DNA from 2 places in the Glaciihabitans sp. GrIS 2.15 genome. Region 2 is predicted to be linked to the other one. Evidence: riboswitches for the same ligand, from Rfam matches in the RefSeq annotation. Region 2 holds a riboswitch; the other holds the start of a gene.
What was found. A riboswitch is a leader RNA that binds a small molecule or an ion and turns the genes downstream of it on or off. The one in region 2 is predicted to bind magnesium.
Positions count from the first base shown of each region.

Region 1: it holds a riboswitch for magnesium, as region 2 does, so the genes downstream of both, RCH11_RS15290 (Nramp family divalent metal transporter) here and RCH11_RS16975 (Nramp family divalent metal transporter) in region 2, are expected to answer to the same signal.

Region 1 covers NZ_JAXCHU010000012.1:45,420-56,466, reverse strand. The annotation lists gene RCH11_RS15310 (glycosyltransferase) at 1-1,186, opposite strand, end outside; gene RCH11_RS15305 (glycosyltransferase) at 1,215-3,377, opposite strand; gene RCH11_RS15300 (polysaccharide pyruvyl transferase family protein) at 3,831-5,051, shown strand; gene RCH11_RS15295 (hypothetical protein) at 5,124-8,708, shown strand; M-box (ykoK) riboswitch at 8,935-9,108, shown strand; gene RCH11_RS15290 (Nramp family divalent metal transporter) at 9,357-11,009, shown strand.
Region 2 covers NZ_JAXCHU010000018.1:9,604-20,650, forward strand. The annotation lists gene RCH11_RS16975 (Nramp family divalent metal transporter) at 24-1,670, opposite strand; M-box (ykoK) riboswitch at 1,935-2,104, opposite strand; gene RCH11_RS16980 (LCP family protein) at 2,502-3,680, opposite strand; gene RCH11_RS16985 (MIP/aquaporin family protein) at 4,244-5,008, opposite strand; gene RCH11_RS16990 (LCP family protein) at 5,626-6,822, opposite strand; gene RCH11_RS16995 (PspA/IM30 family protein) at 7,210-8,022, shown strand; gene RCH11_RS17000 (vWA domain-containing protein) at 8,083-8,748, shown strand; gene RCH11_RS17005 (LCP family protein) at 9,447-10,619, shown strand; gene RCH11_RS17010 (NRAMP family divalent metal transporter) at 10,947-11,047, opposite strand, start outside.

The sequences.
Region 1 (11,047 bases), on a different contig from region 2:
CAGCATCCGTCAGCTCGGCGACCGTCGCGGTGTTCGGAGCGAGTGAGACGCCGAACCCCGCATCCTCAAGGGCCGCTGCCCCGGCAAACTGGTCGGTCGAGAACGGCAACACCACCAGCGGAACCCCCATCGTCATCGACTCGGTGACGCTGTTGTTGCCTCCGTGGGTCACCGCCGCCGCCGCCCGCTCGAGCAGGGTCACCTGCGGAAGGAACTCGCGAACGAGCCAGTCGGCCGGCAGCTCGCCAAGCTCGGCGCGGTCCGCCGATCCGATGGCGATTGCACCTCGGATTCCCACCCGCTTGAGCGCCGCGCAGACGCGTGCAATCACATCCGCCCGCACGGAGAGAAAACTGCCGAAACTCACGTAGACGAAGGGTTCGTTGCTCCCGGCGAGCCAGGCATCCACCTCTGCATCTCGCGCTTCTTCGCGCACGGCTGAGCCCAGAAATCGGTGGGGCGGCAGGATCGCAGTGCGCGCGGGCGCAGAGAGTTCGGCAGGGTAGTTGAGCAGAAGCAGATCGCCATGCTCGCCGAAGGCGCTGACCGACCGCGGCGCTTTCGGGGCGAGCTCGGCGAGGGCGGCATTCCACTCGGCGGTGAACGATTTGCTTACTCGATCACAGAGCTCGCGAAGCATCCGTAATTCATCGGCCGAGGGGTCGAACGCGGCGGGCCAGGCCGGCGGAAAGCCGTACACCTCGTCGCCGACAGGAAGGGCCGACGGATGCCCGAGCACCACATCCGCGTACGGCACGCCCGCAGCCACCAGGGCCAGCCGCGCGCTGAACGCGAGGTGGTCGACGATGATCGCGTCGGGCTGGATGTGTGCGACGACCGCCTGCACCTCGCGGGCGACCCGCACGGGCTCCCACATGAGATCACTGAGACGCGCCTCGGCCTGGAATGCGAGGGTCTCAACCATGCCACGACGGGTCGCGTCGAAGAAGCCGCGCAGGGCGTCGTCCTCACCGGTTGGCTGCTGTTCGGCCCGGATCACGCCGGGATTGGAGCCCTTGCCGAGTGAAAGGTTGACGCGTTCGAACCCGAACGACTCGACGATATCGGCCGTCGCCGGGCCGGTCGCCACGATTACACGTTCGCCGGCGTCACGCCATGCTGTGCCGAGGGACGCGAGCGGCAGAAGGTGGGACGCATAGTCAGGACTGATGATGAGGAGGGTCACTGCGCCGCCTTCCTAACCGGACTGTCTCTCACAGGGCCGCGAACGACCAGCCACGCGATTCGCTCTCCTCGTCTTGCACGCCCTGATAGACGTTCGACAGGGCGCGAGCCATGGCCTGGATCGTGTAGCTCACCTCAACCGTGGCGCGCGAAGCCGCGGCCCGATCGGCGGTGTCTTCGGCGAGAGAGGCACCGAGAGCCTCGGTCATCGCGCAACGAAGGGGTACCACGTCCCAGGTCGGCGCCAGGAAGCCGGTGACACCCTCCTCCACGTATGTGGCGGGACCGCCGCCATCGGGGGCGACGACGAGAAGCCCGGAGCCCATGGCTTCGAGCAGTGCGATGCCAAACTCCTCCTTCAGGCTGCCGCAGACATAGATGCCGCGTGGTGCCGCAAGGCCAGGCACACCGAATCGGGCGGCCGCCACCCATCGGGCGACGGTGTCGTTGCGGCGGTGCCCCGAGAGCACCAGACCGGCCTCGAAACGACTTTCGGGAGAAATGATCGCGTCCATCAGCTCGAGCTGTTCGCGTTCGTCAGCAGAGGGGTCGACGAGATTTCCGCCGATCAGCAGCAGGTTGGCTCGGTCGGCCAGCGAACCGTTCGCCCAGGCATCCACGATCGTGGCCATACCCTTGACGCGATGGAAGCGGCCGACACTCACCAGCAGCGGCAGGGTGCGACGGTGCTCGGGCAGTTTGACGAGCAGGTCACGCAGCTCCTCGAGTGCGGGTGTCGCGGGCTGGCCAGCTGCGTGGTTGGCGCCCTCGATCACGGCCCGGTCAACGACTTCGAGATCGATGCCCTCTGGCACAGTCGAGTGCCGCTCCGGATGGGCAGTGATGTCGATGCCCACGAGCTCACGCATATCGCGTTCGAGCGAGGGACGGGGAAACAGCACGGTGTGCGCGGCGTTCGCGGCGAGCTGCTGCACCAAATGCGTGCGGAACCAGAAGTGTTCGACCTCGTCAATCTCGCCGAAATTTTGCCGGGTGAGCCGACCGGAGAGGTCGAGCGAGTGGATGACGGCATGCGGGTCGGGTGCCACCGTGAAGACGACCGGGATATCGAGTTCGCGCGCGACGTCCGCGGCGGCCAGGCTGCCGACATCCGCCATGCGCAGATGCAGCAGGTCGACGCCGCCGGCGGCGCGCAGCATACGACGGATACCCCGGCGTGCGGCTACCCGCAGCGGCCAGGCGCTGGCGGATTGCACCGGCTCGCTCAGCAACGGCACCCGCCCGTAGTCGTGACCCCACTCGCCGGCACCAATGTCGACGACACTCTGCAGTGCATCTGCGACCGATCCCCGCGAGAGGGTGATGACGCGATCAACCCGTGGTGACGCGTTCTCGCCTGCGACGAGGGCATCCCCGAGTCGCACCAGCAGGGTGGCGATGCCGCCGTTGTCACCGCTGCCGGCCAGGGTGAGGCCGGCATCGAGGTCGGCGTGGAGGAAGAGCTGGGCGATGGTGAGCCCGTGGCTCGAGTCACGGACACGAGTGGATTCGGGTTCGAGGTCGACGAGAGAGAGGCGCGCGACATCCGCGAGGTAGCCCTCGGACCGGGCCAGGTTGTCGAGCACGGCCACGATCTCGCGATCCCCACGCCGCTGGCCGAGGGCGGAGACCGCCGCGACCCGCACCGTCTCCTCCTCGAGAATATCGGCCGCGATCCGCAGGAGAGCCGGTGTCGCGACGGACTTTCGCACGAGGCCGAGGGTCTCCACGAGTCGGTAGCGGGCGCCAGGCTCGTCGATTCCGAGCAGGGCCGATTCGAGGCCAATAGCCACGTGCTCCGCCACCGGCGAACCCCACTGCTCGAGCGTGCGCTGAGCGAGCATGCCGCCGAAGCCGCCCTGGGAGACGAGGCCGATGAGGCGACCGACGGTGTCGAATCGCGGGAGTCGCAGGCTGAGGGCCCAGGCCGCGTGCTCGCGCATGAAGCCGCGGCTGCTCGAGAGGAGACGCGAGAGCGCAATGTCGGCCTGCTCGTCGAAGATCTGCGCGAGGGCATGAGTCGCGGCGATGGCGGCGACCTGATCTTCGCTATTCAGGGCCGAGGTGAGTACCCGGACGGTGCGAGGCCCACCGTCGCGACTCGCTTCGAAGGCAAGCTCGTCGGCGAGGCGCATCGAATCGACAAGCCGGTCCGCCTGTAACACTGCGTCGAGAGATGTCTGGATGCCCACAACCCCGATGATAGGCGGCCCGAGCCTGATGAAACGATGGGCTTGCGCTGTGAGTTGGTAGCGTGCTATTCGGCGGCGTGGGGATCACTTGGTCTCGTGCTGTCAGCACGGCCGCGGCGGGGTACCGCCCCCTCAGAAGGTCGCGGCGGCCAGCTGACCTCGCGGCGGGATGCTGCCCCCTCAGAAGGTCGCGGCGGCCAGCTGACCTCGCGGCGGGATGCTGCCCCCTCAGAAGGTCCCGGCGGCCAGCTGACCTCGCGGCGGGGGACGTGACTCCCGCCGCGACGATCCTGCAACTCCGCGAGCACGCGTATCCCCCGCCACGACCGTGCTGCACAGCGACCGGGCCCCTGCCCGCGCACCTCACCGGTGGAGCGGATGCGGTCGCTAGTTCGGCTAGCGTGGTGAGGGCTCGCGCGGTGCGATGCCGCCCTCGATATTTCGGAGATGCACGTGCGCGTAGTAGCAATCGGCGATGTCGGCGTAATCGACAAGATGATCCACATCGGCGACGAAGCGATGTTCGAGGCTTTCGTGGACGCGATGCGGGCTCGCGGCCTCGAGTCCGTAGTCGCGGTCTCGGCGAACCCGGCCGAGACGAGCGAACGATACGGCACCGAAGATTTCAGCGTCGAGGCCGTGCCTGGGATCGGATTTGCCCCCACGGCCGGAGGTCGCGCCGCCCAGGAGGATCGCCTCGACCGGGTGCGCCGCACCGCCGCCGGCGAGACCGGCCTCCTGCCCGACGACGACTCCGCCCACGCCGTGATCGACGCCATCAAAGGCAGCGACGGTGTTGCGGTCACCGGGGGCGGCAATCTCGCCTCCACTTGGCCCTCCCACATTTTCGAACGCCTCGCGATCGCGGAAATTGCGGATGCTTTCGGCATTCCGCTCGTCGTGAGCGGCCAGACCCTCGGCCCGCAGCTCACGGACGATGACTCCGCACTGGTCGCCCGACTGCTCGGTCTCGCCCGGCTGGTGAGCGTGCGCGAGTCCGCCTCGCTCGCGGTCGCTGAACGCCTCGGTGTGCTGCCCGATCGGCTGGAACTGGGCGCCGATGACGCCAGCTTCCTGCTCGATGACGCGCTTGCGACACTTCCGTATTGCGTGGTCACGCTCGCGAATCATGTCGGGGATGCCGATCGTGACGCGGTGATCGCGTCCCTCGCCGACCTCCTCGACGAGGTCGTCGAGACCACCGATCTCGACATTGTCTTCCTCGCTCACTTCGGCTCTCTCGACGACTCCCGTGTGCGCGGCGACTCCGTGGTACACGAGCGCGTGATGGCTCGGATGGAGTCCAAACGCGTGATGGCAGCAGTACCAGCGGATGCCCCGGCCGCGGCCCGCATCGCCCGCTCGGCCTCGCTCGTAGTCACCAGTCGGTACCACCCCGCGGTCTTCGCAGTACCGGCAGGAGTCGCGACCATCGGCATCCCGGTCGACGACTACACCACCGTCAAACTCACCGGTGCGCTGAAGAACTTCGGGCAGGACGGCATCCTGCCGGTGCGCGGACTGCTCGCCGGCGACGGCCCCGCGCTGCTCGCCCGGGTCTGGGGGGAGCGGGATGCCACGGCCACCGCCGGGCGCACCATCGCGGATTCCCAGCGCGCGGCGACTGCCGCCTGGTGGGACCGCGTGGCGCAGGTTCTGCGCCCGACATCCTGATCCGAGTATTTTCGGCGGCATTCCCCGCTCCTTAAGGTCGACGAGCCATCGTCACCAAACGAGGGAGCCCCCATGTCCACCAGTACCGTACTGCGCAGCAATTCCCAGCTGAGCGACGCCATCCGGCCGGAGTTCCGCGAACTGCCACTGCATGAGATCCTGCACAGGTCACCGAGAGCACTCCTCGGGGTGACCGAAGACGCGGAGAAAGCCCTCGCCAAGCTCGAGATAGTCACGGTGTTTGATCTCGCGACATCCGCCGCCTTTACGAGCGCGGTGCGCATACTCGAGGCGGGAACCGACCTGCACTCCGCCCACGCGATCTTCGACGCCCCGACCGCCGACCTTGCCCTGTACCGACCCTTCCGCACGGCGACCGAGCTGCTCACCACTCTCTACTTTCCCGAGAACACAGCCAATTTCGATTCCGAGCGGCCGACCGACCTTGCCGACCTCGCCGCCCTCGCCGCCCTCGCGGCAGGCGACTCGGGTTTCCAGACCGTGGCATTCGGCGCACTGCTCACGTTCAACCAGTCCTGGTTCGCGCAGGGGGTCACACTCGGACAACTGCTCCACTCCATGAGCCTCGCCCCCGGGGAGAGCACCCGCATCGCCGTCATCGACTGGTCGCGTCGGAGCCGCGCCGGCGAGACCGAGGTGATCTCAGAGACCGACGACCTCACCAACGACACCTCACAGAATCGCGCTTTCTCGGAGGTTACCAACGCCGTCGCCACCGAGGCGCAGAGCGGCTTCTCGCATGCGAAGACCAACAGCACCTCACGACAGGAGGGGACCTCGTCCAGCGCGACCACCGACGCGTCCGCCGACAGCTATACGAGCTCCTTCGGGAGGAGGGATGTCTCGAGCTCGATGATGCAGAACGTGAATGATCGCACCCACCAGCATGCGCACTCCTCACGCAGCCGCCGCGCATCCGTCGTGAAGGAGGTGTCACAGAGCGAGCACGAGGGCGTCTCAACCCGTGTAATCGCCAACTATAACCATATGCATGCGCTCACCATCCAGTACTACGAGGTCGTGCAGATCTACCGCGTAGAGGTGGCACTCGCCAAGGCCGAGCGGGTGATCTTCATCCCGATCAAGCTGCTCGACTTCACCGCCGACGACATGATCCGCCGGTTCCGCGGCGCACTCTCACGTGCCGCCATCAGTTACGAGATCCGCGAAGCGCTGGACAACCTGGATGTCGTGGAGATCCGCCCGGACCGCACGACTCGCTTCACCTCGCTCGACACCGGTATCACCGACTGGCTACGTTCGGCCGTCGTCATCGCCACTCGCGTGCAGCCTCTCCTGGCGATCCGCGAGGCCGTCGCCCCGACCGCGATGGATGCCGCGGCACCGGCGGCAGCCCTCGCCGCAGTCGCCGAGTCCGCGGTCATCCGCGTGCGCGCAGCGACCGCCATCCCGATCGTGCAGCGGGTCAATGACCAGCTCTGGTCGGCCGGGCAGTCCGCCCGTCTCTCCGGCCTGCTCAACCGCGCCGTGCTCCGCCAGGACTCCGCCTCCATCTATCTCCCCACCGATGTCTCGATCGAGGGCGTGTTGGTGGATGCCGGCGGCGCGCCGGTCACCGTGGTCTTCGGCCTGCGAGGCGGGGGCGTGGATACGAGCGTGAGCGCCGCCGATCCACTTCCCCTGAACGACGTCACCCGAATCGCGCTCACGGGCTCGAGCCCCGAGCGGGATGCCACGGTGCGGGTCACCCTCACGGTCAACCGCAACGGGGTGCGCTTTCCGATCGAACTACCCGCGGTCACGGTGGCCAAGGCACGCACCGCGGAGACTCCGCTCGTGACGGTGGAGCCGGGAGGGGTGAACGCGAACCTGAAGCGGCACCTCGCGGAGAACCGCCTGCACTACAGCCAGGCCGCCCTCCGGTCGCTCGATGCTGCCCAGATCGCACTGCTGCTCGCCGGTCTCGGAGTGGACGTGGATGGCACAGTGGTACCGGTCGCGCAGGTGATCGATCCCCTGCCCATCCGCTACGTGGGCAACTACCTCGCGTTCACCATGTCGTCGAACGCCGAGAAGGACGGCGTGTGGAAGAAGTGGCTCGACGACCACGACGTCGTGGTCGGGGACGCCAAATTCGATGTTGTTCCGCTCGGCACGGGCGGCACCTTCGCCGAGGCGGTGCTCGGCCGCTCCAACTCCGCCGAGAAGCTCGACATCACCCGCTTCTGGGACTGGCAGGACTCCCCGATCCCGCTGCAGCCCACCGAGATCGCCGCGATCCAGACCGGGTCGCGGGCGATGTCGGAAGACGTGAAGCCCGGCCAGCTCAGCACCCCGATCATCAACATCACCTCGCCGCAGTCGATGCCAGACCCCGTCGGTACCGCCGCCATCCTGCAGGTCGTGCAGAACGGCTCGATGTTCCGCGACATGAGCGGGCTGCAGGCGACCATCGGCGTGGCGCAGGCCAGCCTCCAGGCCACCGCAGCCGGAGCATCCACCGCCGGCCAGCAGGCGGGAGACAACATGAACAACCTGCTGAAGGCCAATACCGAACGGCAGCGCATCGCCGCCGAGATGATCACGAGCCTCGCCAAGACCGCGGCGAGCGCCTATACCGGCGGTGCGGTGTCGGCTGGCGGCGGCATCAGCCCCGGTGGGGCATCCCAGCAGGGCGCGAAGATCAACTACTTCGACAAGAACTCGACGCCGGCGGGATCCGGCGGTGCGGCGGCAGCGGGCTCCGGCTCCACCTCGGGCGGCGTGAGTTCTGGCGGCTCGAGCGGGGGTTCCGGGTCGTCCGGCGGCGGGGGTGCCTCGGCATCCACTCCCCTTTACTCGCAGAACCCGGCCGCGCTGCAATCGGTGTGGGGAGACACGCAGTCCCCCTCCGGCATGATCGACAAGATCGTCGACAAGGTCGGGCTCGGGTCCACCGACCCGAGCACTCCGGCCGGGGGCGCGCTCACAACCCGCAAGGCATGGCCTCATCTGGATCCCACGCTGGTCACGACGCGGGTGCACGACCTGATCGCGAATCCCAACCTGTTCAATCAGGGCGCCCTCGGGCTCTGCACCTCTGCCGCGTTCTTCCACCATGTGCTGCAGCGAAAGGGTCCACAGTTCCAGAGCTTCGCCAACGCGCTGTTCGGCGCGGGGGTCGGCTACGTCGGGGAGCTCAAGGTCTCTCCCGGATCCGACCTGCGCAATGTGGACTATGCCGCCCTTCTCACCAAGTTCCCCTCCCTTCCGCCCCAGGCCGACTGGATGGTGATGTCGGCGCTTCGCGACTCGGCTAACTGGTTCTTCGACTTCGAGGGTGCACCCGATGAGAACAGTGCCATGGCCGCCTCGGCCAAGGAGCTGAGCGGATGGTACGAATCCACCGGGTTCTTAACGGGAGTGTCATTCAGCGACTCGACCGGCATCCCCGCGGTGAAGGCCATCAAGAAGACGGCGAGCAACCACATCGCGCTTTGGATCACCGCAGACCTGGTGGCTCCCGGCTCGAATACGACGCACATGATCACGCTAGAGACGCCTTTCGTGATCAATGAGGTGGCCGACTCGATCATCTTCGATTACTGGACCTGGGGCCAGCCGATCAAAACAATGGAGACCAAACTGTCGGCCTTTGTGGCGGCACAGTTCGGCACCATAACGGCGAAGTTCTGAGTCATCCGCTCGGCGCGGTTGCTCCTGGCGTTAGAGGAGCACCGCGCTGATGCGGCGTGCGGCCTCGACCAGGAGGATGTCATTTTCCACGGTGTCGCTGATCGTTTCGTCGAGCCAGTCAATTCAGCCGAACACGGCGATGTGAGCGGCGTGACACCTGCACGATCGTTACTCACAGGATGGCTTTGCATGTACGGACACCGGTGCGTATATATTAGGAGAGCAAGGTGTCGCTCGTTAGCTGAGGCTCCTTCGCGGAAACATGCCAGCGACCCCAAACGTCGAGAGACGCCCCGGGTTAGGACAGGCCGCCCCGGCCTAAGGGGTGGCCCCGATTGGCTCCCCATATTTGTTGGGGTTGACGCCGTGGAGTGCCAAAGGTCTTACGAGGAGAGACGAACCCGTTCATCCCGATCGGCGCTCTCCGGACGCGGCGCTGCACTACGGGAGGTAGTCGATGAGCGACGGTCATGAACCCACGCCCCGCACCCTCCCGCGCGCCTAAACGCTTCCGGCCGTTCACTGAGCTGGTGAGCGTGGCGAGCACTTGTGTGTGCGTGGCGCCTCTCCCGCACCGAGCTTGTATCGCAGCTGCGGACCCTCCCACCCGTTCCTGAACCCCGCGTCCGCGGAAAGAAATGGTCCCTCATGACCTCGACACCCAACACCAAATCAATACCGGCTTCGCACGAGTCCGCAGCGCTCGATTCAGCGCACCTCGGCAACATCGAGGGTGCCTTCGGCACCATCCAAGTGGGGGACGAAGCCCCACGCACCAAAATGTCCGCGAAGCTGCGCACCCTCGTCGCCATCGTCGGACCTGGCCTGATTGTGATGGTGGGCGATAACGATGCCGGCGCGTTCGGCACCTACGCCCAGGCCGGCCAGAATTACGGAACGAGTCTGCTCTGGGTCCTGCTCCTGTTGGTGCCCGTGCTCTATGTGAACCAGGAGATGGTGGTGCGGTTGGGGGCCGTGGCCGGAGTGGGTCATGCGCGTCTGATTCTGGAACGGTTCGGGAAATTCTGGGGCGCGTTCAGCGTCATTGACCTGTTCATCCTGAATGCGCTGACGATCGTGACGGAGTTCATCGGAATCAGCCTCGGACTGACCTACCTCGGCATCCCGCGAATTCCCGGAATCATCGTCGCCGCCGTGTTCGTGATCGGCGCGGTCAGCACTGGATCCTTCCGCCGGTTCGAACGGCTGTGCATGATTCTCATCGCCGGCTCCCTGCTACTCATCCCCCTGGTGATTATCGTGCACGCCCCGATCGGACAGATCGCTCACGGATTCTTGATCCCCGGCTTCCCACCCGGGGCTGAACTATCGACCGTCACCCTGTTGATCATCGGGATCGTAGGAACAACGGTCGCCCCCTGGCAGCTGTTCTTCCAGCAGTCCTATGTCATTGACAAGCGAATCACTCCCCGTTTCATGAACTACGAAAAAGTGGACCTGTGGATCGGGATCGTGATCGTCGTTGTCGGGGGCACAGCGATTATGTCGGTGACCGCGGGGGCGTTCGGTGGTACTCACGGCTTCGGCAACTTCACTGATGCCGGCGGGGTCGCCAGCGGCCTTGAGAAGTATGTGAGTAAGGCAGCCGGGATCCTGTTCGCCGTCGCCCTCATCGATGCGTCCGTGATCGGCGCCGCAGCGGTGGGGCTCTCCACCTCCTATGCACTCGGTGATGTGTTGGGCCTTAAGCACTCCCTGCACCGAAAAGTGTCGGAGGCGAAAGGGTTCTATGCCGCCTTCGCCGGCATCCTCGTCATCTCTGCCACCGTCGTGCTCATTCCGGGTAGCCCACTCGGACTCATCACGGTCGGTGTGCAGGTTTTGGCTGGCGTGCTGCTGCCCTCCGCGACCGTCTTCCTCCTCCTGCTCTGCAACGACAAAGCAGTGCTCGGACCGTGGGTGAACGGGAAAGCACTGAACATCTTTACCGCTGCGGTCATCGCAGTCTTGGTGATCCTGTCCATTGTTCTCACCGCCAGTGTTCTATTCCCGGCGATCGGCTCAGCCGCGATCATCGGAATCCTGATCGGCGGAGGAACGATCGCCATACTCGCCGGGATAACGTTCGCCATCATCCGAACCGTGCGGCCCGCGGCCCCCTCCGCTGACACCGTCGACAGGCGGGAACGGCCCACCTGGCGGATGCCCCCCATCGCGTTGCTCAGCACACCGAAACTCTCCGGCGGTCGACGCCTTGGCCTGACCGTGCTTCGCACCTACCTCCTGCTGGCCATGGTCCTCGTCATCGTCCGGGTCGTGCAACTGGCGACCACCCACTAATTCCCATAGTCAGCTGCTGCGCGTTCGGTGCAGAATGA
Region 2 (11,047 bases):
GTTGCTAAGAGTGAACTTTTGATTTAGTGACCGAGGGCGAGCTGAACGACGCGGACGATCACGAGGAGCATTGCGATCAGCAGGTATCCGCGCAGCACTGTAAGTCCGATTTTTCGACCGGGAGACATCTCGGGCCGGGTGAGCTGAGAGATCGGAGGCATCCTCCACCCGGCTCGCTGGGTGCGATCGATTGGTATAGCGGCCATGGAGCTTGAACGGATGCGTCGCGTGATGGCGAAGCAAACCGCAAAGACGATAGCGAGACTGCTGCCGATGCCGAGGATCCAGAGGATCGTTGCCCCGCTGATGTCGGGGAACAACACACTGGACGTGAGGACGATTGAGAGCATCACAAGAATCGCGATCACCGCTGAGGTAACAATGTTCAGCCATTTTCCGTTGACCCAGGGTCCGAGAACTTCCTTGTCATTGCAGAGCAGGAGCAGGAAAACGACAGCCGAGGGGAGGAGGATCCCAGCGAGTACCTGGACTGCGACGGTAAGCAGCCCCAGTGGGCTACCCGGGATGAGGACAATGACCGCTGCTACGACAAGCAGTCCGGCAAAGACAGCGTAAAAACCTTTCGCATCCCATGGTTTGCGGTGCAGTGAATGCTTGAAATTGAGGACATCGCTGAGGGCGTACGAGGTCGACAGGCCCACTGCGGCGGCACCAATGATCGATGCGTCGATGAGGGCGATGGCGAATAAGACGCCCGCGAAGGGCGCCACGTACTTTCCTAATCCCACCGCAACACCGAGGGCGTCGGTGAAGTTACCAAACTCGTGTCGTCCCGCGAAAGTCGCGGCGGTAAAGGAGAAAATGGCTGCTGCACCGACGATCACGATCACGATTCCGATCACAAGGTCGGCTTTTTCGTAGTTCATGAAACGAGGAGTGATCCGCTTGTCAACCACATAGGACTGCTGGAAAAATAATTGCCAGGGGGCAACCGTGGTGCCGACGATTCCGATGATGAGCAGCATGACCGTTGACAGTTCCGCGCCCGCCGGCATTCCTGGAATCACGAAGTTATGGCCAATCTGTCCCAGTGGCGGGTGGACCATCAGAAAAATTGGGATCAGCAGGAATGAACCGACAACCAGAATCAGGCTGAGGCGCTCAAATCGGCGGAACGAACCCGTGCTCACTGCCGCAATGACAGCGCCGGCCGACACGATGATCCCAGGAATTTGCGGGATACCAAGGTAGCTGAGGCCCAAACTAATGCCGATGAACTCCGTCACGATGGTCAGCGCGTTCAACACAAACAGATCGATGACGCTAAATGCGCCCCAGAACTTGCCGAACCTTTCGAAGATAAGTCGGGCATGGCCAACCCCGGTGACCGTGCCAAGGCGCAGCACCATTTCTTGGCTGATGAACAGCACCGGCGCGAGCAGAAGAAGAGTCCACAGCAGCGTCGTCCCGTAATTTTGACCAGCTTGGGTGTAAGTGCCGAACGCACCAGCGTCATTGTCGCCGACCATGACAATGAGACCAGGGCCCATGATCGCCAGCAGCGTGCGCAGCTTCGCAGAGAGTTTTCGCCGGGGCGCTGTGTCGCCGGCCTTGATGGTGCCGAGGGCACCGTGAATGTCGCCAATATGTGCGGAATCGAGAGCTGCTGTTACCGGCGGCGTTGACGAAGTGTCGATGTTATTTGACATTGTTGCCTTCCGTCCCGCACTGCGGGAAAGGTCAAAGAAAAATTAAAATCCAACGGCAGAGAACATTGCTCGTTCCTCGGCTTGACGGGGAAGCGAATGGACTCGCCAAACAGTGGGGCTCCTCCTACCGCTCACAGCAGCGGTAGCCCATAAGAGGCTAGAGAGCGTGGCAGAACGGCAGGAGGCGCGTACTATGACTATCGCTCATGGATGACGCTCCCTTCCGGTGATGCGAAGGGCAAGACTTGGGCATCAAAGCCCAGGATGCCTGTCCACGTAAGACCTTTGGCACTTCGCGGCGTAAACCCGTGTCACCGGGAGCCAATCGGAGTTACCCCTTAATCCGGGGTGACCTGCCCTAACCCTGGGCGTCTCTCGACGTTTCGGGTCGCTGGCATCTGTCCGCGAAGGAGCCTCAGCTAACGATCAGCACTTCGCGTTCCGATATTACATGCGCAAACCAGCGATGCGAACATCCCGATCAGCTCACTTCCGCAAAAGACAGTCACCGCAGCGGTCCGCGCGATTAACATGTAAGCCACGCAGGTGAGCACGCGGCGCCGCAGATCTACCTTCCTCGAACTTTGCTATGGCGCCCGTCGAGATTCCTACCAGTTGCGACTCAATCGCCCGTTTTGTTGTTCAACCGGTGTGCATTTCCCGATCTCCTGGTGACAGTCGAGGTCCTAGTCCAATCGTCGGAAGGATCTCGAGGAGTCTGTACCCGAATGCGACTGCCACGGCGGATGTGGGGTTTCCCTGCGCCGAGCAGGGTCGTTTCTGGTGCCCAAGCACCATCCAGTGCGTTCTTCGAGACGTCAGTGCCAGTCTTTATTTGACGCAGGGAATAGATCCGGCCGGGAGGGGTGGTTGCGCGTTGGGTGCGGGCGTGGATGCTTCTGTGGCTGAGCTCGATGAGCTGTGTTTCGGTGATGCCGGGGTACTTGACTGTGGCGCGGTGGTGCGCGATGCGGGTGGCGCGAGGAGATGGGCGACCTGGACATGAATCTGGTTCAGGTCGACCGTGTTAACGTCTTGTCCGCCGATTGTCGCGAATCCGCTGATGGGTAGGGTGACGAAGCTGATCTTGCCGCCGGCAAAGCTCTGCGCATCGCTGGCGAAGCTCAGCAGATTCAGCCCTGAGTCGACCGCGATGTTTTGCTTAGCGACCCCGGCTAGCGTCTCCATCGTCCCGATGTTCGTGAACGTGTTCTGTTGTTTGAGCTGGTGGGCGAGGGACAGGATGAATGCTTGCTGTCGACGTTCCCGGTCAAGGTCGGTAAAGTTCAGTGCCGGGTTGCTTTCGTCACGGCGTTGCCGGACGAACGCGACCGCTTGGGAAGCGCTCAGTTGTTGCTTCCCAGCATGAAAGTTCGCGCCAGAGTACGGGTCGGAGGTTGCCTCGTTCAGGCAGACCGTGATTGGCTGGACCGCGTCGGCAACTTCGTAGAACGCCGCCATGGTGACTTCAACAAAGTGGTCAATGGAGACGCCTCCAAGGAATTGCGACACTGTTGTTATTTCCGCTTGTCGGGCAGCATCTCGTGCCTTCTGGTAGGCCGCCGCGTGACTGAGCGAGCCGGTCTTCACCAACTGGGTCAGCGTCTGATCCAATTGCAATCCATACGCTTCTTTGATCTTGGACTTCGACACCCCGTCGGGATGGCCTGGCAGGGAAACGTAATCATCTCGGGGGATGGATATCCCAACCGCCGGATCGCCGTTGCCTGGGATATGGATCAGGATCAGAACGTTCGTGTTGTATCCGCCGTCGGAACCGCCACCTGCATGCAAGGCGTTATACACGGCGGCCGGGAGCTGGTGCCCGTTCTCATCAAGCCGGCTATCCAACCCCATGATGAGGATGTTCGTCGCTCCGGTATTCTGCTTTACCCCGGGAATATCGATCGTTGATCGGTGAATGCCGTTCGACAGTTCGTTGTACTGGTAGACCCCGAATCCGACTGTTCCGGCTATTGCCAACAAGACGAGAGTGGCCAAGGCAACCACGATGCGGCGGCGTTGGTAGACGGCGCGCGAGTATGGTCGCGGGAGTTGTGCGGCTGATTGAGGAAGGGGGGTGGGTGATCTGCTGCCCATGTACGGGCCTGGTCGGCGCACCGATCACTCCACTGATCTTGTTCGTCGCGACGCTATCTGATGCATGGTCTTGATCCGGCGGTCACCGCTGAAGCCCACTCCACGCAGGGATCGAGCCCCGCTGTTCGAGCATTGTCGACGACCACAAAAATTCGGGCAGGTGTGGTGACATGCTAGGACTCTATGTGCTGTGAACCGATTCCTGGGTCGAATCGACCTCTGCGAGCGAACTTTATGAATTGAGTGACAACCTCGACGATGTGGGATCGTGTCGGGCGCCGCTTCGGGAGGGAAAGTGACAGACCAACCCTCGATTGGTGAGTATCGCCGGTGGACTGGTGGGTGGCAGCTCACGGCCAGCTGTCAGTACCGCAAAGGATGTCGGCCAGGCAGTTGAGGTGTTGAGCCTGTCGCGATCACGCGGGGAGCATCGCACACCCTGTGTTGCTCGAGGGCTTCGTTTCGCCTTTTCGCTAACGCGTACCTTGGGCTGCTTTGGACGCTACCGTACCGCCGCCGGATCCGCGGAGTATCTGCGCGAGGGGGCAAGCGAGGAGAGCGCCGAGGAGTGGCCCGACCAGGTAAATCCACAAGTGGGTGTAATTTCCGCTCACAATGGCCGGCCCCACTGATCGGACTGGGTTCATGGAAGCACCGCTGACTGGGCTTGCCCACAATCCGGCGAGCACAACGTAACTTCCTGCCGCGACAGCGGACAGCGCTCCAATGTTTTGAGCACCTGAAGCAGCTCCCAGAACAACGCTGACCAACCCGAAGGTGAGAACAGTCTCGATGAGCATTGCCTGCCAATCGCTGAACCCAGGGCCTGGGATCGTGACTCCCAGGCTTGTACTCCCGCCGAACGTGAGTCGAAGAACCGCGGCAGCGGTGATCGAGCCGACGAGTTGGGCCCCAATGTAGCCCGGTATTCGGCGCCATTGAAAATCGGTACGGATAGCGAACGCGAGAGTCACCACGGGGTTGAGGTGGGCGCCGGAATTCGCTCCCATGAAAAGAATGATCGCCGTCACCATCAGCCCCGGCGCCGTTACCTCAGCACCACGCCCGATCGCCCCATGGCTGAGCGTGTCCACCACACTGCCGCCTACACCTACAAATACGAGAAGGAAGGTGCCGACGGCTTCGCTGACCAGTCGGCGCAGCTCATGCGAGCGGTCGTCGAACTCATCCACCTGCCGTCGCTGCAGTGACGACAATGTCAGATGCTCCGCGACCATCGGCCGGCCTCCTTGGCAGTATTGTTGCTGAAACTAGCAGGAGGTCCGAATGAAAGTCCATTGGTCACAGGGACCGGAAGCCCACGACTACCTAGCCGCCGCCGCTTACCTCAGCCTCATCACCGATCCCGCAACGGCTGAAAGACTCGCAAGCGATCTCGCAACGCAACCTATCGTTTTCCACAAGGCGAAGGACATCCTCCGTGCTTCCCGACTCCCGCTCCTTCCCAGTGATGACCCGTACGTGGCAAAAGATTTGAAGAATGTTCGAAAGGGTAAAAAACTCAGCCCTGTGCTTTTGGTCCAGGGGACTTTAGACGGAACACCCTTGCAGATCGCGGACGGATATCACCGGGTGTGTGCCTCCTATCACCTCAGCGAGGACACCGACGTCTCAGCCCAAATCGTGACAATCGGATCCCATCCACCGTTGTTCTGAATATTCCGATACTGCCCGCACTTCCCCGAAATACTTCGCATCCGTGAACTTCTGCTGAGGCGGTGATGTCGGACACGGTTGCGCACTGCGGGCAGAAGTTGCAGTGACCAGGCCCGCTGCGAGTCCGAATCTAGGCCGTGGAATGTCGGCCGTGCTGTACAAATCGGCGCCCACAGTCTTATCCGTGGTTGCTGAAACCTTTCGTGCAGGTGTTTTGGTCTGCCCTCTGGCCGGTAATCGTGGGGGGAAGCGCGATCGTGGACGGAGCCGGCGTGGCACCGGATGCCGTAGTGGCCGCGCCGGTGGGGGTTGATATCGGTGTCGTCACGGCGTTCTGGTCGGCGACAGCGGCGCGACCAAGTTTGCCGGTGAGCGAGATTGGTTGATCGGACTTCAGCGCTGCGGTGAGCGCTGCTGCCGGTCCCAGCAGCGGCACAACCCGGTTCGGGTACGCCGGATCACTCCCGGTTGGGTATTGCACGAAGACGATTTTGCTGAGGTCGAGGCCTTTGAGGGCGAGCGCGATTGAAACAAGCGTCGATGGATTGGCGAGTGTGTCGGAAAAGCGCACGTTAGCCACCGCGGCGTTGGCGAGTTTGAACAGTGTCAGCGGGTTGCTCAGAACACCACCGCTGACGATTTTGCGGGTGAGGGCGGAGAGAAAAATCTGTTGATTGCTGATCCGTCCAAGGTCGCTGCCGTCCCCCACTCCATGTCTGCTGCGCAGGAACGACAGTGCCATGTCTCCCACCAGTGTTTGTTGCCCTGCAGCAAGATCAAGCTGCGGCTCGGTATAGAGATCTTTGATCGGGGTGGCGAGGCACACGGTCACGCCTCCGACAGCGTTCGACAGGCCAGTAACCCCGTTAAAGGTGATTATCCCTGCGTACGGGATCGTTAGCCCGGTCATTTTCTCGACGGTGTTTACCGTGCAGGACAGCCCGATCGCGAGGGTGGTGTTGAACATGGCGTGCGAGATGCTCTTGCCACACAGGGGAATTGACACCAGGTCCCGCGGGAAGCTCACCACAGTTGCGCTGGTGTGGTTGGCGGAAATGTGAAGCAGCATCGTCACATCATTGTTACCGGCGCCGGAACTGCCCGCGAGTTGGTCTTTGCTCTGATACCCAACCTGGTTGGTGCGAGTATCGCTTCCAGCCAGGACAATATTGACTTCACCGGTTATCGGGCCGATCGATGGTGCTGCTGGCGCAAGGGAAGCTCCGGCCAGGTGCGTGAGGTGGATGCCGGGCGGAATGTTGGAGACAGTGCCGTAGACCGCGGCCGCCGCGACAGCGGTCACGGAGACGATCAACACCGCGGTCAACCCGGCGAGCAGCTTGACGATCGACAGTATCGGATGTGGGTGATGCACCCGACCGTGACGCATTGGTGCGGTGGCATGCGCGGGTAGAGCCTGCGAGGAAGCACTTCGACGACTCATAACACCTCTCCCGGCATGCCGCTAGGGCGGTGCGCGGCTTAGAATACCCCAGCCGGACGGCATAAATGTTGTGCCACCGTATTTCGCCGTGCCATCACAACCGAGCTCAAGGTACGGGCAAACCTACCGAATTCTTGGCGGGCTTACCTCCAGTCCTCACTACTCCCGCTGAAGCAGATGAATTTTAATCGGTTTAACCGACTGGCAAGGTTTCGGGGCAGGCCGCTGCGACGTTCGGTATGAATTAGTTTCGGCTGTGAACAGCCAATTTTTAGGTTTGCGGCGTTACGCTCGCCGTTATGTCGAGGAGGAGTGGTTATGCCGTTTAGGTGGAGCGAGATTTTCGCGAAAGAGAACACAATCGTCAAGGCGAGAGCGGACCGGGCCATCAATGATCGGACGGACCCGCATGTGCTTCTGCAGGTCAGTATCCGTCAACTTGAGGAGGATCACGACCGGTTGGAGCAGGCTTGCGCGGTGGTGATCGGGCAGTTCAATTTGGCTCGCGAAAAGTTGGAAGCTGATCTGGAAGCTGAACGGCAACTCGAATCGCAAGGGAGGGCTGCCGCCCAAGCGGGTCATCTTGATGCGGCTAGGGCTATCGCGCATCGGCTGGATGCTGTTCGTGGGCGGTTGGTTGCCGAGCAGAGAATGTTCGACGCGGGAAAAATTCGAGCCGAAGAGGCGAAAAGTACCTTTGCGGAAAATGGCGAGCTGTTGCGGCAAAAGATGGACGAAGCCGCGGTTCTTGACGCGGAGATCGATCAGGCCGCAATGGAACACAACATGAACGAGGCCATGAAATCAGTGACCTCGATGACAAGCCGTTCCACTCCAAGTTTCGATCAAGTAAGGGACCGTGTACATGCTCAACATGCGCAGGAGTCCGCTCACGCTGAACTTGCCGGCGCTGACCCGAACGTGTCCGCAATTCATGAGCAGCATTTGGTTCATGAGGCCGGCGCGGATGACATCCTCGCAGCGTGGACCCAAGGTTCTGCAGTTGCAGTTGCAGCTGCACCAGAACGCCAAGCGATCACGTCGCCGCGGGCAGCGAGCAAAGGCCCTGATCGGCCCACCAAGGATGAGCCACCCAAGGGCCAAAGCGCAGCAGATCGTTTGAACAGCTAAAAAATTTTGATCCTGACAATACGACTCGACTTTTCTCAACCCAACTGGAAGGCACCCCTTATGAGCAGTACAGAACCATCGGTCAACGACCTCAGCCCCATCGTGAACGCTGGAGTGGAAAAGGAGCCCATGCTTCTGCTGGATACCAGCGGTTCAATGTCGTGGCCGGCCGCTGAGGGCGCGTCAGCTCAAAGACTCAGCGTAATCGGTGAAGCATTAGGGCGAATCGTCGAAGTCCTTGGGGCGGAAGACTCCCAAGCCGAGGGTGAAGCCGCCGCCGGTGAAGACGCCGGCGGGCTCATGACAATCCTGTTCTCCGATCATGCTGAAAGCCTCGACGACCTCTCCTCCGCCAACTGGAAGCGCAAATGGGACGACATCCAATGGGGTGGTGGGACGCAAATCATGCCGGGATGGAATCTTCTTGTTGATACATTCCTGGAGGAATTCGGCGACCGCCCAAAACAGGACCGTCCAGCCCTGCTTGCCCTGGTCATCACCGATGGTGAAGCCACCGATGCAGAAGAGTTTGCTGCCGAGATAGCAAAAATTCAAGGAACAACCTACGTCTGCGTCGCGGTCCTCGGATTCGGCGCTGACCATGACGCAACCCTGGCCAGCTACCGCAAAATTGAAGCCAACAACAAACACCTCCGCGTCGTCACCTTCGGCGGACAAACCGATCCCACCGAAATCGCTGACGACCTCCTCAAACTCCTGCAGTAGCCGGGCCGCACGAGCAGGCAACATCAGCTGTGCGGGGTTACGCACTCAATTGATCACTTGAGCTTTCAGAATGAGTTCGGTCGGCATCCGGTCCGTGGGTGCCGACCGAACGTCAGCGGGAAGCATGCCACACAACTCCCCCAACGACCTGGAGTTGGGGTGGCCCTGATCCGGCTTGGAACAAGTGGGCTCAACAGCAGGAACCAAACAGTCGAGGAGCAAACCTCAGGGCTTTCGTCGGAGTTATTCCGTTCGGTTGCTCCAATGTCATTTTTGTGAGGTTGAGGACTACGGGTTTTTCCAGGAGCACTTTTTTGCGGTGTCATTCGTCGCGTGCCCCGTATGTCGGCGTGAAGCGTGTTCAAAAAAACAGGGTCAAGATGACTTTCGTGTCGAATGCACTGTCGGGAAAAAAGCGCGATGGCGGTAGTCGGCTGTGCGCTGGCTGAACTGATTTGCCCCTACCTCACCCAGTGATCGGGCGATTATGGCGTTATCAGGACGTCGGGGTCGCTCCATGACTGGGTTTTGAAAAGAATGGAAGTCCTATGGCCCCGCGTGCGCAGCCTGAACCAGATCCCTCGCCACGTTCGACGATGCGCCACCGATCAAGGCAGAACTCACCGCGCCGAGGGCGTCGCATTTTGTGGGTTGCCGGGGCTGGGCTGCTGGTGATGGTGGTGGTGGCGTCTGGGTTCGTGGTCTACCAGTACAACTCCCTCGCGGGCAGCATTCACCGTTCGACAGTCGTCATGCCGACGGCGATACCGACACCTGGTGTACCGCAAGATACCGGGGCCAGCAACATCCTGATTATGGGGTTGGACAGCAGATTAGACGAGAACGGAAAGCCTCTTCCCGCAGAAATCTACGACGCTTTGCATGCCGGAAACGGGTCTGACGGCGGTTACAACACAAATGTGTTGATGCTCATTCACATTCCGGGCAATGGTGCACCTGCTGTGGGGATTTCTATTCCACGAGACGACTACGCCGACTTACCCGGCAGCCCTGACGGTGAGTCCAAGTCGAAAATTAAGGAAGCATACGGCCTTGAGCTTGATCAGACTTTCAATCGTCTCCTCAACACTACAAAACTCTCTCGCTCTGATATCTATCAACAGGCGCGCACGGCGGCGCGGCAGGAGGAAATCACCACCGTGTCTCAGTTTCTCGGTGGTGTGGCGATCGACCATTTCGTTGAAGTGACGATGGCAGCGTTCTACCAGGTGGCTGAGGCTGTGCAGCCCGTCTCAGTGTGCCTGAACGAGGCCACCTCCGATCCTTACTCGGGGGCGAACTTCCAGGCGGGTAACCAGCAGCTGAGTGCAGCGCAAGCAGTCAGCTTCGTGCGACAACGTCGAGATAGCAATAATGCTGCCCTCGATTTCACCGATCTTGACCGTGCACGTCGCCAGCAGGCCTTCATCATCTCGCTCGCCTACAAGTTGAAGCAGGAGGGCACGTTTACGAACTTCGAAACCCTCAGCAGTTTGATTGCCGCTGCGAAACAAAATATCGCGATCGACTCCGGATTGAACCTCCTCAGCTTCGCCCACGATGCTCAAAGCTTCGCCGGCGGGAACATCACCTTTGTCACGCTCCCAATTGCCGGTTTCGCCACGGTCGGCGGGAAGGATGTGAACCTGGTCGACCTTGTACAAGTCCGTGCGGAAGTTACACAGCTCCTTGCATCACCGACCGCTAAACCGACTCCCGTTTCAACACCCCACTCGACAGCAAAGCCCACGAAGGGTTCAACCCCTGTGCCGGCCAGCTCAGCGGTCGTCCCGAGAGCAACTACCGCACCTGACGTCTCCAAAGAATGGGCTACACCCGTGAGCTCCGGATCGATACCTTGCGTCAAATAACGCCGTAAAAATAAAAAACCTCGCTCTCACCGCGTCACCGCAAAATATTGCCAGCAGTGCCGGGTTTTACTTTTTCTGCCGCATAGGGCCACCAGGCCTGGGATGCACGCAGACGTCTTCAGCGGGGTTGAAGCTGGGCGATGAAGATAACGATTACCATCCCGGTCAATATCAGCGCCGCGATACGCAGCACCCAGAGAGCTACACGGGTCCGAGGAGTCAGCTCCGCTAGTCCAACAGGAATAACGTCACCTCCACCCGGTTTCTCTGCCGGCGCGGATCTGTGGCTGGCTGGCTCGTGATTGTCGAACTGGTCTTGGGCTGTCATCACGATCCTGGCAAAGCATGAAAGGTTTGAAGAAAAGCGGTGACCGTATAAGCCGTCGCGCATGCGCCGATAAGGACGATGACAATTCCGGCGGCGATAT